One region of the Paenibacillus sp. S25 genome, then DNA from elsewhere that is predicted to be linked to it. Evidence: a T-box and tRNA genes for the amino acid it is inferred to sense, from the RefSeq annotation. Region 1 holds a T-box; the other holds one or more tRNA genes.

The links. A T-box is a leader RNA that pairs with one kind of tRNA and senses whether it is charged. The one in region 1 lies ahead of ileS (isoleucine--tRNA ligase), so its partner is inferred to be a tRNA-Ile.
Region 2: it encodes a tRNA-Ile, which carries the amino acid that the T-box ahead of ileS (isoleucine--tRNA ligase) is inferred to sense. The anticodon was not compared.

The regions. Positions count from the first base shown of each region.
Region 1 covers NZ_CP073683.1:3,903,900-3,911,964, forward strand. The annotation lists gene ileS (isoleucine--tRNA ligase) at 1-2,130, opposite strand, end outside; T-box leader at 2,209-2,492, opposite strand; gene KAI37_RS17025 (DivIVA domain-containing protein) at 2,661-3,170, opposite strand; gene KAI37_RS17030 (YlmH family RNA-binding protein) at 3,343-4,125, opposite strand; gene KAI37_RS17035 (YggT family protein) at 4,134-4,391, opposite strand; gene KAI37_RS17040 (cell division protein SepF) at 4,399-4,851, opposite strand; gene KAI37_RS17045 (YggS family pyridoxal phosphate-dependent enzyme) at 4,842-5,543, opposite strand; gene pgeF (peptidoglycan editing factor PgeF) at 5,552-6,436, opposite strand; gene KAI37_RS17055 (YlmC/YmxH family sporulation protein) at 6,519-6,863, opposite strand; gene sigG (RNA polymerase sporulation sigma factor SigG) at 6,976-7,758, opposite strand; gene sigE (RNA polymerase sporulation sigma factor SigE) at 7,855-8,065, opposite strand, start outside.
Region 2 covers NZ_CP073683.1:423,118-431,182, forward strand. The annotation lists gene KAI37_RS01815 (FAD-dependent oxidoreductase) at 1-1,340, shown strand, start outside; rRNA gene KAI37_RS01820 (16S ribosomal RNA) at 1,734-3,289, shown strand; rRNA gene KAI37_RS01825 (23S ribosomal RNA) at 3,643-6,573, shown strand; rRNA gene rrf (5S ribosomal RNA) at 6,726-6,842, shown strand; tRNA gene KAI37_RS01835 (tRNA-Ile) at 6,879-6,955, shown strand; tRNA gene KAI37_RS01840 (tRNA-Ala) at 6,978-7,053, shown strand; tRNA gene KAI37_RS01845 (tRNA-Asn) at 7,058-7,133, shown strand; tRNA gene KAI37_RS01850 (tRNA-Met) at 7,168-7,241, shown strand; tRNA gene KAI37_RS01855 (tRNA-Ser) at 7,245-7,336, shown strand; tRNA gene KAI37_RS01860 (tRNA-Glu) at 7,369-7,440, shown strand; tRNA gene KAI37_RS01865 (tRNA-Val) at 7,447-7,522, shown strand; tRNA gene KAI37_RS01870 (tRNA-Met) at 7,553-7,626, shown strand; tRNA gene KAI37_RS01875 (tRNA-Asp) at 7,652-7,728, shown strand; tRNA gene KAI37_RS01880 (tRNA-Phe) at 7,795-7,867, shown strand; tRNA gene KAI37_RS01885 (tRNA-Thr) at 7,894-7,969, shown strand; tRNA gene KAI37_RS01890 (tRNA-Tyr) at 7,974-8,059, shown strand.

The DNA.
Region 1 (8,065 bases):
ATCTACAAAGGACTCAATCGCTTTGGATGAGTTCAAGAAGTCATTTACAGCCAGCGCTTTGTCCACTACCAAAATCAGGCTGTTCAGACGGGACAAAATCCAGCGATCCAACTTATGAGCCGATGGTTTGAACGGATGCTGTGCCGGATCAAATCCGTCGATATCCGCATACAAGGTCAGAAAAGCGTGTGTATTGACAAGCGTATCCACCAGCTTCGATTTAGCCTCACCTACAATGCCTTTGGAAAAACGTTTGCTATTCCATGGTGCACTATCTGACAGCAATGCCCAGCGGAAAGCATCTGTACCGTACTCGTCAATCACTTCCCACGGATCAATAACATTACCCTTGGATTTAGACATTTTCTGTCCCTGCTCATCCAGTACATGGCCTGTCGCCATGACAGCTTTATAAGGAGCTTTGCCAGTAAGCATAGTCGAAACCGCAAGTAAGCTATAGAACCAGCCACGAGTCTGGTCAATCCCTTCGCAGATCATATCTGCCGGAAATTGCTGCTCGAACGTTTCATTATTTTCAAAAGGATAATGATGCTGTGCAAACGGCATGGAGCCACTATCGAACCATACGTCGATTACTTCCGGTGTACGAGTCATTTCGTATTTACCGCATTGGCTACGTACCTTAATATCATCTACATATGGTTTGTGCAGCTCGATGTCCGCTGGTACATCGCCAATCGCACGTTCCCTCAATTCAGCAATACTATGTGGAGCGAACTGTTCTCCAGTTTCCTCACAAACCCAGATGTTTAGCGGTGTACCCCAATAGCGATCGCGACTGATGTTCCAATCCACCAGTTCTTCCAAAAACTTTCCAAAACGTCCTTCACGTACATGGCCCGGGTACCATTCGACTTCACTGTTGTTGGCAATCAGTTGGTCCTTGATCGCAGTTGTTTTGATAAACCAGCTGTCCATAGCATAGTACAATAATGGAGTATCGCAGCGCCAGCAGAACGGATAGCTATGCTCGTATTTTTCCTTGCTGTACAGCAAGCCTTTTTCGGACAGCATTTTAACAATATCTATATCACAGTCTTTCACAAAACGGCCTGCAAAATCAGTGACTTCCTCTACATAGTTACCTTGGAGATCCACTACGTTGATGAATTCAACACCATTTTCACGGCATACCCGGTAATCATCCTCACCATGCGCCGGAGCCATATGAACGATACCTGTACCGCTGGAGTCTGTTACGAACTTCGCACCCAGAATCTGATTACCCTTCTCAACCTGAAAATACGTAAATGGCGGGGTATACGTTTGGCCAACCAGTTCTGAACCAGATAGTGTGCCAATCACTTCATGATCGCCTTTAATTACGTCCTCAACCAGATTTCTAGCAACGATGTACACACCGTCTTCCTGCTTCACACGTGCATATTCCAGTTCAGGGTTGACGGCTAGCGCCACGTGACTCGGCAAGGTCCAAGGTGTTGTCGTCCAAGCCAGTACATATTCACCACTGCTGTGCAACTTGAATTTGGCCGTGGCACTTAGATCCTTCACATCTTTGTAGCCCTGTGCTACTTCATGAGAACTTAGCGTCGTCTGACAATCCGGGCAATACGGACTCACACGATGACCACGATACAACAGATCTTTTTCATGAATTGTCGCCAAAATGTTCCATACGCTCTCGATATAGTTATTATCCAATGTAATGTACGGGTTATCGAGGTCTGTCCAGTATCCGATCGCTTCGGTTAGATCACGCCATTGTTGCTCATACTCAAACACGCTCGCCTTACATTTTTTAATAAACTTTTCAACGCCATATTCTTCAATTTCAGGTTTGTGGGAGATTCCCAGTTGCTTTTGTACACCCAATTCTACCGGCAAACCATGCGTGTCCCAGCCTGCCTTACGTACGACGCGGTATCCCTTCATTGTCTGATAGCGGCCTACAAAATCCTTAATTACACGGCCCAGCACGTGACCGATATGCGGTTTACCGTTAGCTGTTGGCGGACCCTCATAAAATACAAAATTGGGCTTTCCTTCACGATTTGTGATGGATTTACGGAATGTGTCCTCTTCTTTCCATTTGCTCAGGATGCGCAGGTCACGGGACCGTGCTTTTTCTTTAACATCCACTCTGTTCATACTTCATACTCCCTCTCTGCTCATCATTGATTTCCCTAGCATTTCCTAAAAAAAGCAACAAAAAAAGCCCCATCCCTGTAAAGGGACGAGACTGTGCTCGCGTTACCACCCTGATTCCGTAAAAACAGACCATTCTAAAATACAGTCTCATCACGGCTCTCTGAGCCCCACTCAACTACAGCAGGGCGCCATTATAACGCATGGCAAACGGTGATTGCTTACACACACCATAAAAAATCTTAAGCGCTTCAGCTCACTTCTCCGGGAGGATCTTCGGTCATGTTCTGAACGTTGGCTTGCACCGGAAGGCCAACTCTCTGAGGGACAAATCATGACGTACTCGTTCCCATCAACGAATTAAACATGTTAAATTCATCGAATATTAAACCAGCAACATCGTTGCCTTGAATAACAACCATCAGCCGACAGACGGATAATCATTGAATTCAGTATAGTATTTACAGTTATAGCCTGTTTAAAGATAAAAGTCAACCCTAACAAAGCCTAATAAAAGCTTGTCAGAAATGAAATTAGTAAATTTCTTTCATCTCACGCTCGCGCTCCAGTACTTCGCGTTCCCGGTTTTCAAGGGCTTCCCAGCCGTCTTGGCTTAACAAGTCAAGCTGTGCTTCCACCAGTGTACGAAACCGTGCTCGGTAAATCGATGCCTGCTTCTTCAGTTCTTCAACCTCCAACGCGATCTTGCGGGATTTAGACAATGCTTCGTTCACAATACGGTCCGCATTTTTTTCCGCTTCCTTCACGATCAGTTGGGATTCTTTCTTGGCGTTGTTACGAACTTCATCAGCCGCTTCCTGCGCCACGATAATCGTCTTACTCAGCGTATCCTCAATGGTCGCGAAATGATCGAGCTTCTCCTGTACGTTCAACAACTCGGTGCTCAGTTCTTTATTTTCACGAATAACGCCCTCGTAATCTTTGATCACCTGATCCAAAAATTCATTAACCTGATCCTCATCATAACCGCGAAGCCGTCGGGCAAATTCCTTGTTATGTATATCCAATGGCGTTAATGGCATGCCGTCCACCTCCTATAAGATTGACAAAAAATACATTTTCCGCGTCACGACGCTCACTATCATCTATCGGTCATCATACCCCGTTTTGTGAATACTGTACAGAGCAAAATCGTTCCAGTTCTTCGCTATAGCTTAATTCTTTCGACAGAAAGCTTGTGATTCCTGCCTACAGCTATACAAACTTACCAATTTTGACACGGAATCTTCCCTTTTTTGTCATCCCGTCTGTTTCTAGCACTTTGAAACGCCCAAAACCCTGCATAGAAATAACGTCCCCAGCTTTAAGTAGAGTGGATGGATTCTCCTCCACCTTCCAATTTACCCGGCACCGTCCCGCCCGAATCGGTGTTAATATTTTACTGCGGCTTAGCTTGTACACATCGCTGGCAATACCATCCAGGCGCAAAGAAGCGACCGTCAGATCTAGCGCCTCTAATGCAACTTCCTTCGTTCGCAGACTCGCTACAGGCAACAGTTCTGTCCATACATGAACACGATGTACCTGCTGCAAATGCATCGTCATAAAATCACCGATCTCTGAAGCTACCAATACATGGCACCCATCATCAAGTACATGAATGTCCCCGATTTTCCCACGTTTGATTCCAAGTCCCAGTAGGGCACCTAGATAATCACCGTGCTCAAGGGTACCTACTTTATGATCGTCAGATGTGATGGAAAGGACCTGAATCCCCATCTCCTCACCGTCCAAATACGAATAATCGGGCGCAATAAGCGCCCGCTTTCGTTCTGAAGCCATATATCCGCCATCTACCCTAATCGTGACCTTGTCTTCCTTCGAAGCAAGTGTCTCCAATATGTACTGTTGGCGCGGGTCCAAAAAATCAGTCAGCTTCTGCTCATGATAAGCTCCCGCATGACTGATCCATTCGGAAGCGCGATCCACATAATCCCGTTCATCCGGGTGAAAATGCTCATAAATCTCAGTTCGCATAACTCCTCCTAGACGAAATTACCAATTAAAGAAATCAAACCGTATGACGCAAAACGCAGAGCAATCAGCGCAACGATGGGTGAAATATCAATCATCCCGAAGATTGGCGGTATAAACCTGCGAAAAGGAGACAAATACGGCTCCACAAACTTGGCAAGTAAATCACCAATTACACTCTCTCTCGCATTAGGAAGCCATGACAGCAGAACATATGCAATGATCATGTACGAATAAATCTGAAATAGCCAGTAAATTACCTCGATCAAGAAAAGTTCACCTCATTCTGTTAAGTTCTTGTTCAGTGTCAGCCAGTATTTCCGTAATAGAGCCTTGAATCTCAACCGTATCTGGTGTACACAGAAAAATATTGTTCCCGACCTTGGAAATACCACCACCCAGTGCATACACAGTACCACTCAAAAAATCAATAATGCGTAGCGCCTGATCCTTGCGAATTCGTTGCAAATTAACTACGACAGTGCGATGGGAACGGATATGGTCGGCAATTTCCTGTGCTTCATCATAAGAACGCGGCTCATACAGGACAACTTTCACATTTTTCTGTGAATGGATGCTGACAACATTAGTGCTCTTCTGGTTCTTACGTTTATCAAAGCTTGGGGTTTCAATTTCTTGATCTTCCGGCGTATTCATAACCTCTCGCTCTATAACTTCCTCTTCTTCCTGAAGCCCCAGAAAGTTCATGAACTTATTCATTACGCCCAATGGAAATCCTCCTCTCGTCCGACCAGTACGGAACCAAGCCGCAGCCAAGTCGCTCCCTCTTCAACCGCCACTTCAAAATCATTGGACATCCCCATTGACAAGTGAACGATGGGTTCTCTGGTCAAGGCTTGTCCATTTAACCTATCCCGTAATTCACGTAATCCCCGAAACACAGGCCGAGTTTTTTCCGGGTCTTCCTCATGAGGAGCCATTGTCATCAAGCCAATCACGTCCACATGCTCCAACTCGCGAATCTGTTCCAAAAAGGGGACAACCGCCTCAGAGGACAAGCCATATTTGGATATTTCCCCAGAAATATTGACTTGCACAAAAGCTTTAACTCGCAGTCCCAGAGCGGCTGCCTTCTTGTCCAATTCCTGAGCGAGCGATAAGCGGTCAAGCGAATGTATAAATTTAAATTTTCCAATCACATCTTTAACCTTATTCGTTTGGAGATGACCAATAAAATGCCACGTTCCCCGGTTACCCAACTTGCTCCATTTATCCGCAGCATCCTGCCAGCGATTTTCGCCCACATGCTCTAAGTCGCTATCCAATACCGATGTCATTGTCGCCGCCGAAACATATTTCGTGACAGCGATCACATTAACTTCATCACGCGAACGTCCGCTTCGGGCACATGCCGCTTCTACACGGGCATTCACTTCTTTAATTCGTTCCTCCAAAGACACGGGAGGACTCACCTCTCTTCCAGACCAATCCAACTCGCCATTCTTCCTGTGACGCCGCCTTCTTTGCGATATGAAAAAAACAAATCGCTACGGCTACTCGTGCATAAGGTAGTACATTCGATATGGCTCGGCAATATTCCTGCTTTCATCATAATGTGTCGATTGCATTGTTTCAAGTCAAGTAGTGTTTTTCCGTCGGTTAAGGGGAAGTAAACAGAACCTTCCCATTTATCATTACCCGGGCAATCATGCTCCAAAACCCGAATTTGGCTCATCACATGCTCATCCACCTCATAGGATTCAGAACCAATGGAAGGACCAATAGCTGCTAGTATATCAGACGGCTGAGATCCATATTCGTTTTGCATGGTCTGTACCATTTTCAATGCGATTTCCGCAACGGTTCCCTTCCAGCCTGCATGAGCCAACCCAATCACACGGCGGACTGGATCACAAAAATATAATGGTACACAGTCTGCATAAAAGGACGTCAGCAAAATGCCAGGTACATTCGTCAAAAGTCCATCTGTGTCCTGAAAAGCGGATGCACGATCCATAAAGCCCCGCCCGCGATCAGCGGCCTTGACCACAGCAACATGATGACTATGAACCTGTTCACCGCACGTCCACGCTTCAGCAGCAAAGCCAAGCTGCTCAGCAATGAGCCGACGGTTACGAATAACTTGCTCGGAGTCATCCCCTACATGAAATGCACAGTTCAGACTAGCGTAGGGCACCTCACTGACACCGCCATGACGACCTGTAAAACCCGCTGTTAATCCCTGAACCTGCCGCTCCCAAGATTGAATATATAACAACTCCGGTACGGGACGTCCGCCATCTTGCATTAGCGTAGCCCCCGTAGCCTCGGTGTTCACTACAAATGGTTCCATTCATTCTCACCTCTACTGCCCAGTGTACCAAAAAGCCGCCGCCGTGTCTTCACAACACACTAAAATACGTAGATCTGCAAGTTCAGAAGCCCCGTCGGTCACTCCGCTCTTGACGTTCGATATACAACTTTTCCTCCCCTTCACCGGGTGGCTCATGCAATCCTTCCAGTCGTACAAGCACAACATCCGAACCTATTTTCACAATGTTGCGCCACGGAATGACCAACTCGCTTCCGCCTCCAAACCAGCCCATAAAACGACTGCTGCCTGGAACCACAATGGCTTCAATTTTCCCCTGCCGCACGTCAATCTCCAAATCACTGATTTGTCCCAGACGTCGTCCATCTACAATGTTAATGACATCCTTCGTTTGAAACTCGGAGATTTTCATTGCTCTTACTGACGTTTCCGGTGCACTCACACGCATCACATCCTTTATTTCACTATATGAGCGGAAGAGCCCAAAAAATGTCCTGTAAACGCAAAAACGATCCGGGTAGGATCGTTTTTATCGCTGAATCATTCAAGCATTCATTTCATTAGGACTTTACATGTTTTTGCATTTGCTGTATAGCCGACTTCTCTAATCTTGAAACCTGGGCTTGAGAGATACCGATTTCGTCGGCAACCTCCATTTGCGTCTTTCCTTCATAAAAACGCATAGACAATATCATCTTTTCACGCTGGCCCAGGCGATGCATCGCTTCCCGCAGAGCGATTTCCTCAATCCATGAGACGTCTTTATTTCTGTCATCACTGATCTGATCCATCACATAGATTGGGTCGCCCCCGTCGTGATATATCGGCTCGAACAGCGAAACTGGATCCTGAATCGCATCCAACGCGAACACAACGTCTTCTTTAGGCACATTCAGTGCCTCTGAAATTTCAAAAATCGTTGGTTCTCGCGAGTTCAGATTCGTCAGACTGTCCCGCACCTGAAGCGCCTTATATGCAATATCCCGTAACGAACGAGATACACGGATCGGATTGTTATCCCGCAAATAACGGCGGATCTCTCCGATAATCATCGGCACCGCATAAGTGGAGAACTTTACGTTTTGCGAAAGGTCAAAATTATCAATCGCCTTCATTAGGCCGATACATCCTACCTGGAACAAATCGTCCACAAACTCTCCCCGATTGTTAAATCGTTGAATCACACTCAGGACGAGTCGGAGATTGCCGTTGACCAATTTTTCTCTGGCTGATCGTTCATTATTTTGCTGAAGTGATGTGAACAACTCGCGCATTTCTGCATTGGTTAATACCGGCAGTTTGGCAGTATCCACACCGCAAATTTCCACTTTATTTCGGGTCATCGTGTCTTACCTCCCAAGGAGCAACATTAATGTACATTATCTCCTGAGGGCATTTTTTTATTCGCTGTTTCCATCGCTTCCGGATATACCCATGCATTATACCATTTTATTAAATTCTTTTCGTAAGCGCTTTATAATTCGCTTTTCCAGACGCGAAATATACGATTGCGAGATACCCAACAGGTCAGCAACATCCTTCTGTGTCTTCTCTTCTCCGTCTTGTAAGCCGAAGCGCAGCTCCATAATCAAACGCTCTCGATCCGTCAACTTATCCAGTGCCTTATGCAATAATTTACGGTCCACCTGC
Region 2 (8,065 bases), 2.5 Mb from region 1:
ATAATCCCATTCTTAACCCTGGGAACGGTTGGGTAAGCCGTCTGGCCCATGAACCACGGGTAGCTCTGCGGGTGCTTGAAGATATGCTCGCTCCCTATTTGAATACGGGGCGTGTTCATGTATACTATCACACCGTGCCTATTGCCGTTCAGACGGATGGGGACTGTATTACTTCTGTAACTGTCCGTACCTCGAATAGCGCTGATCATAAGTGTGGATTTAGAGTGCTGCACGGAATGTTTTATCTGGATGCGACAGAGTGTGGTGATCTCCTTCCAATGGCGGGCGTGGAGCATACGAGTGGAGCGGAGTCGCGGGCTGCTACGGGTGAACCTCATGCACTGGAGTGTGCTAACCCTTTTGATATGCAATCTATCACACATGTGGCTGCCGTAGACTATATTCCCCAGGAAAGCTTCATTATAGAGCGGCCGCAACAATATGATTTCTGGAGAAATTATATTCCTTCCTTTTCCCGTTTTCCGATTTTGAGCTGGTTTGCTACTGACGCGGATGATACCAGTAAATTAAAACAGTTCACATTGTTTCCTAACGATCAGGGCATTGTATCCTTATGGGATTATCGTCGTATTGTAGATCCCTCGATATGGAGCGAACCGCTAAATGATGGTGAGGTAACTCTTTTAAACTGGGCGCAAAATGATTATTACCTAGGACCATTGATCGGTGTCACCGCTCAGGAGCAGGCAAAACATCGAGAAGGAGCGCGTGAGTTGACTCATTCATTAATATATTGGCTTCAAACCGAAGCCCCCCGATTAGATGGAGGGTTCGGCTATCCGGGAATTCGACCACGAGGTGATATTCTCGGCACATCTGACGGTCTGGCTAAAACGGCTTATATTCGCGAGTCACGCCGAATTCAGGCCAAGTATATGATATCTGAGTTTGATGTAAGTCGTGAGCTTCGGGGAGAAGAGGGACCCAAGCGATATATAGACAGTGTAGGTGTAGGCAGCTATCATTTGGATCTTCATCCAACTACGGTATCTCAGCGAACATTCTACATCCCTAACTATCCCTATGAAATTCCATTGGGATCACTTATTCCGGTGAGAGTGCGCAATTTACTTCCTGCCTGCAAAAATATAGGGATGACCCAAATAGCCAATGGCTGCTATCGATTGCATCCTACAGAATGGAATATAGGAGAATCAGCGGGAAGCCTAGCGGCTTACTGTGTCTCCAACGAAGTATATCCCATTGAAGTGAGCCGATCAGCAGAGCATCTTGGGTGTTTTCAAAATGTTCTTCTTCGCCAAGGTGTGGAACTGCACTGGCCTGCAGAGGTATTCGAGCCAGAGGGAGTCATCAGCTAATGAAGGGGCAACTAGCCCCTTGACTGATTTAAATGAGCTGGAAGATGAACGGATTTATTCTAAAATAAAAAAAACAAAAAAAGTGCTTGCTAAGTTGCTTGGCTTTATGATATATTATTTGAGCTGACAACAAAACAGCAGTTTCAAAAGCGAAAAGCTTGGGTGAAACGATCTTCAAAAAAAAGAAAAAAATAACCCTTGCATTTTTGAAACGAACATGATATGATCTTATAGCTGCTGAAAAACGCAGCGAAAGAGAAATGTTTGATCTTTGAAAACTGAACAACGAGTGAGTAAAACGATTTTGTTCGCAAAATCAACAAGAGATATTTTTATCTCGTCAGTTTCAAAATGAGCTTATCGCTCTTTCTATAAACCAGCTTCGGTTGGTCTTTAATGGAGAGTTTGATCCTGGCTCAGGACGAACGCTGGCGGCGTGCCTAATACATGCAAGTCGAGCGGGGTTGATTAGAAGCTTGCTTCTAATCAACCTAGCGGCGGACGGGTGAGTAACACGTAGGCAACCTGCCCACAAGACAGGGATAACTACCGGAAACGGTAGCTAATACCCGATACATCCTTTTCCTGCATGGGAGAAGGAGGAAAGACGGAGCAATCTGTCACTTGTGGATGGGCCTGCGGCGCATTAGCTAGTTGGTGGGGTAAAGGCCTACCAAGGCGACGATGCGTAGCCGACCTGAGAGGGTGATCGGCCACACTGGGACTGAGACACGGCCCAGACTCCTACGGGAGGCAGCAGTAGGGAATCTTCCGCAATGGGCGAAAGCCTGACGGAGCAACGCCGCGTGAGTGATGAAGGTTTTCGGATCGTAAAGCTCTGTTGCCAGGGAAGAACGTCTTGTAGAGTAACTGCTACAAGAGTGACGGTACCTGAGAAGAAAGCCCCGGCTAACTACGTGCCAGCAGCCGCGGTAATACGTAGGGGGCAAGCGTTGTCCGGAATTATTGGGCGTAAAGCGCGCGCAGGCGGCTCTTTAAGTCTGGTGTTTAATCCCGAGGCTCAACTTCGGGTCGCACTGGAAACTGGGGAGCTTGAGTGCAGAAGAGGAGAGTGGAATTCCACGTGTAGCGGTGAAATGCGTAGATATGTGGAGGAACACCAGTGGCGAAGGCGACTCTCTGGGCTGTAACTGACGCTGAGGCGCGAAAGCGTGGGGAGCAAACAGGATTAGATACCCTGGTAGTCCACGCCGTAAACGATGAATGCTAGGTGTTAGGGGTTTCGATACCCTTGGTGCCGAAGTTAACACATTAAGCATTCCGCCTGGGGAGTACGGTCGCAAGACTGAAACTCAAAGGAATTGACGGGGACCCGCACAAGCAGTGGAGTATGTGGTTTAATTCGAAGCAACGCGAAGAACCTTACCAGGTCTTGACATCCCTCTGACCGGTCTAGAGATAGACCTTTCCTTCGGGACAGAGGAGACAGGTGGTGCATGGTTGTCGTCAGCTCGTGTCGTGAGATGTTGGGTTAAGTCCCGCAACGAGCGCAACCCTTATGCTTAGTTGCCAGCAGGTCAAGCTGGGCACTCTAAGCAGACTGCCGGTGACAAACCGGAGGAAGGTGGGGATGACGTCAAATCATCATGCCCCTTATGACCTGGGCTACACACGTACTACAATGGCCGGTACAACGGGAAGCGAAATCGCGAGGTGGAGCCAATCCTAGAAAAGCCGGTCTCAGTTCGGATTGTAGGCTGCAACTCGCCTACATGAAGTCGGAATTGCTAGTAATCGCGGATCAGCATGCCGCGGTGAATACGTTCCCGGGTCTTGTACACACCGCCCGTCACACCACGAGAGTTTACAACACCCGAAGTCGGTGGGGTAACCCGCAAGGGAGCCAGCCGCCGAAGGTGGGGTAGATGATTGGGGTGAAGTCGTAACAAGGTAGCCGTATCGGAAGGTGCGGCTGGATCACCTCCTTTCTATGGAGAATCGTTTCCTGCAATGGAAACATTCAAATATGAAGCGTAAGCTTCAAAACTCAGGTTTAGGCCTGTTACTCACTCGTTGCTCAGTTTTGAGAGCTCAAACTCTCAAGCTTCGACGAATGTTTCATTCACACATCCGTGTGGAACCGAAATATTCATCGGGTTTCGCTTCGAAGAAGCGAATTGCACCTTGAAAACTGGATACCGAAACGAAATTGCGTTTTAGAATATTCCTTTAAGCTGATCTTGTGTAAACAAGTGAAATAAAGGTAGCTGCGTTGAATTTCATTCACACGTAAGTGTTGAACCGAAATTCAAAGCAAATCGTATTTACGATGTAAATACTAGGTTAAGCTACAAAGAGCACACGGAGGATGCCTAGGCGCCAGGAGCCGACGAAGGACGTGGCGAACAACGATAAGGCCTCGGGGAGCTGTAAGCAAGCTTTGATCCGGGGATGTCCGAATGGGGAAACCCGGCTGTCTTCATCGACAGTCACTTTCTGCTGAATACATAGGCAGAATAGAGGCAGACCAGGGGAACTGAAACATCTAAGTACCCTGAGGAAGAGAAAACAATAGTGATTCCGTCAGTAGCGGCGAGCGAACGCGGATTAGCCCAAACCAAGGAGCTTGCTCCTTGGGGTTGTGGGACGTCTCACATGGAGTTACAAAGGAACCGGTTAGATGAAGAGGTCTGGAAAGGCCCGCCAGAGAAGGTAAAAGCCCTGTAATTCAAAACTTGTTCTCTCCGAGACGGATCCCGAGTAGTGCGGGGCACGTGAAACCCCGTATGAATCCGGCAGGACCATCTGCCAAGGCTAAATACTCCCTGGCGACCGATAGTGAAGCAGTACCGTGAGGGAAAGGTGAAAAGCACCCCGGAAGGGGAGTGAAATAGATCCTGAAACCGTGTGCTTACAAGAAGTCAGAGCCCGATCTATGGGTGATGGCGTGCCTTTTGTAGAATGAACCGGCGAGTTACGTTCCCGTGCAAGGTTAAGGTGAAGAGCTGAAGCCGCAGCGAAAGCGAGTCTGAATAGGGCGACTTGAGTACGTGGACGTAGACCCGAAACCGGGTGATCTACCCCTGTCCAGGGTGAAGGTGCGGTAACACGCACTGGAGGCCCGAACCCACGCATGTTGAAAAATGCGGGGATGAGGTGGGGGTAGCGGAGAAATTCCAATCGAACCCGGAGATAGCTGGTTCTCCCCGAAATAGCTTTAGGGCTAGCCTCGGAAAGAAGAATCGTGGAGGTAGAGCACTGATTGGGTGCGGGGCCCGCAAGGGTTACCAAGCTCAGTCAAACTCCGAATGCCATAGATTTAGTTCCGGGAGTCAGACAGTGAGTGCTAAGATCCATTGTCGAAAGGGAAACAGCCCAGACCATCAGCTAAGGTCCCCAAGTGTGTGTTAAGTGGGAAAGGATGTGGAGTTGCACAGACAACCAGGATGTTGGCTTAGAAGCAGCCACCATTGAAAGAGTGCGTAATAGCTCACTGGTCGAGTGACTCTGCGCCGAAAATGTAACGGGGCTAAACACACCACCGAAGCTATGGCTTGATGCTTATGCATCAGGGGTAGGGGAGCGTTGAATGCGGGTTGAAGGTGTACCGTAAGGAGCGCTGGACTGCATTCAAGTGAGAATGCCGGTATGAGTAACGAAAAGATCTGTGAGAATCAGATCCGCCGAAAGCCTAAGGGTTCCTGAGGAAGGTTCGTCCGCTCAGGGTAAGTCGGGACCTAAGGCGAGGCCGATAGGCGTAGTCGAAGGACAACAGGTCGAAATTCCTGTACCACCGTAATCCGTTATGAGCGATGGGGTGACGCAGTAGGGTAGTGACGCGGACTGATGGATGTCCGTCTAAGCAGTGAGGCTGGTGTGTAGGCAAATCCGCACATCGTTAAGGCTGGGCTGTGATGGGGAGCGAAAATTGTAGTAGCGAAGGTCATGATCTCAGACTGCCAAGAAAAGCCTCTAGCCAGGAGAAGGTGCCCGTACCGCAAACCGACACAGGTAGGCGAGAAGAGAATTCTAAGGCGCGCGGAAGAACTCTCGTTAAGGAACTCGGCAAAATGACCCCGTAACTTCGGGAGAAGGGGTGCCTCGGTAGGGTGAATAGCCCGAGGGGGCCGCAGTGAAAAGGCCCAAGCGACTGTTTAGCAAAAACACAGGTCTGTGCGAAGCCGCAAGGCGAAGTATACGGGCTGACGCCTGCCCGGTGCTGGAAGGTTAAGGGGAGTGGTAAGCCCTTCGGGGCGAAGCTATGAACCGAAGCCCCAGTAAACGGCGGCCGTAACTATAACGGTCCTAAGGTAGCGAAATTCCTTGTCAGGTAAATTCTGACCCGCACGAATGGCGTAACGACTTGGGCGCTGTCTCAACGAGAGATCCGGTGAAATTTTAATACCTGTGAAGATGCAGGTTACCCGCGACAAGACGGAAAGACCCCATGGAGCTTTACTGCAGCTTGATATTGAATTTGGGTACGATCTGTACAGGATAGGTGGGAGCCGTTGAATCTTGAGCGCCAGCTTGAGAGGAGGCATCCTTGGGATACCACCCTGATCGTATCTAGGTTCTAACTTGGTACCGTAATCCGGTGCGAGGACAGTGTCAGGTGGGCAGTTTGACTGGGGCGGTCGCCTCCTAAAGAGTAACGGAGGCGCCCCAAGGTTCCCTCAGAATGGTTGGAAATCATTCGAAGAGTGCAAAGGCAGAAGGGAGCTTGACTGCGAGACCTACAAGTCGAGCAGGGACGAAAGTCGGGCTTAGTGATCCGGTGGTACCGCATGGAAGGGCCATCGCTCAACGGATAAAAGCTACCCTGGGGATAACAGGCTTATCTCCCCCAAGAGTCCACATCGACGGGGAGGTTTGGCACCTCGATGTCGGCTCATCGCATCCTGGGGCTGAAGTAGGTCCCAAGGGTTGGGCTGTTCGCCCATTAAAGCGGTACGCGAGCTGGGTTCAGAACGTCGTGAGACAGTTCGGTCCCTATCTGTCGTGGGCGTAGGAAATTTGAGAGGAGCTGTCCTTAGTACGAGAGGACCGGGATGGACGTACCGCTGGTGTACCAGTTGTTCCGCCAGGAGCACCGCTGGGTAGCTATGTACGGAAGGGATAAGCGCTGAAAGCATCTAAGCGTGAAGCCCCCCTCAAGATGAGATTTCCCAATTAGTAAGACCCCTTGAAGACGACGAGGTAGATAGGTTGGGGGTGGAAGTGCAGTAATGCATGGAGCTGACCAATACTAATCGGTCGAGGGCTTATCCTAAGAATAAAACGCAAATGAGTTTCGGATCCAGTTTTCAGGGTGTAACCTTGAAAGTATGTACAAGTGACATACAACAAGCGCATGGCTATTCATTCACACGATAAGTGATGAATCGAATAACCGTACGGTAGAATTTACGATGTAAATTCATGTTTGGTGGCGATAGCGGAGGGGTTCCACACGTACCCATCCCGAACACGACCGTTAAGCCCTCCAGCGCCGATGGTACTTGGACCGCAGGGTCCTGGGAGAGTAGGACGTCGCCAAGCGATATCCTTTAAAGGATGATGAAGTTTTACATGTTAGGGCCTTTAGCTCAGCTGGTTAGAGCGCACCCCTGATAAGGGTGAGGTCGGTGGTTCGAGTCCACTAAGGCCCACCACTTCTAGAATAACAAAAAGATTGGGGCCATAGCTCAGCTGGGAGAGCGCCTGCCTTGCACGCAGGAGGTCAGCGGTTCGATCCCGCTTGGCTCCACCAATATTCCCTGATAGCTCAGTTGGTAGAGCACTCGACTGTTAATCGAGTTGTCACAGGTTCGAGTCCTGTTCGGGGAGCCATGTTTTGAATATTTCTGAATTTTATATATAAGGTGGCGGCGTAGCTCAGCTGGCTAGAGCGTACGGTTCATACCCGTGAGGTCGGGGGTTCGATCCCCTCTGCCGCTACTCGGAGAGATACCCAAGTGGCTATAAGGGGACCCTCTGCTAAGGGGTTAGACTGCGAAAGCGGTGCGAGGGTTCGAATCCCTCTCTCTCCGCCATAAATTTATTGGAATCAGAACTTATTTTGTAAGGCCCGTTGGTCAAGGGGTTAAGACACCTCCCTTTCACGGAGGTAACAGGGGTTCGAATCCCCTACGGGTCATAATATGGAGGCTTAGCTCAGCTGGGAGAGCATCTGCCTTACAAGCAGAGGGTCGGGGGTTCGAACCCCTCAGCCTCCACCATAAGAAAATTTGATAAATCCCTTTTAATGTCGCGGGGTGGAGCAGTTCGGTAGCTCGTCGGGCTCATAACCCGAAGGTCGTAGGTTCAAATCCTGCCCCCGCAATTAATTTCCTATTGGAAATGCCTCTGGAACTGTGGTGTAGAGGCCTAACATGCCTGCCTGTCACGCAGGAGATCGCGGGTTCGAATCCCGTCAGTTCCGCCATTTTAACCTCATATATAGTTAGCATATATAGTGCGGATTATATGGTGTAGTAATAAAACAAATTATGGCTCGGTAGCTCAGTCGGTAGAGCAGAGGACTGAAAATCCTCGTGTCGGCGGTTCGATTCCGTCCCGAGCCACCTTTCAAGTGGGAAATGAGTAATGTGCCGGTGTAGCTCAACTGGTAGAGCAACTGACTTGTAATCAGTAGGTTGGGGGTTCAAGTCCTCTCGCCGGCACCATTTTGGAGGATTAGCGAAGTGGCCAAACGCATCAGACTGTAAATCTGCTCCCTTACGGGTTCGGTGGTTCGAATCCATCATCCTCCACCAGTCTTT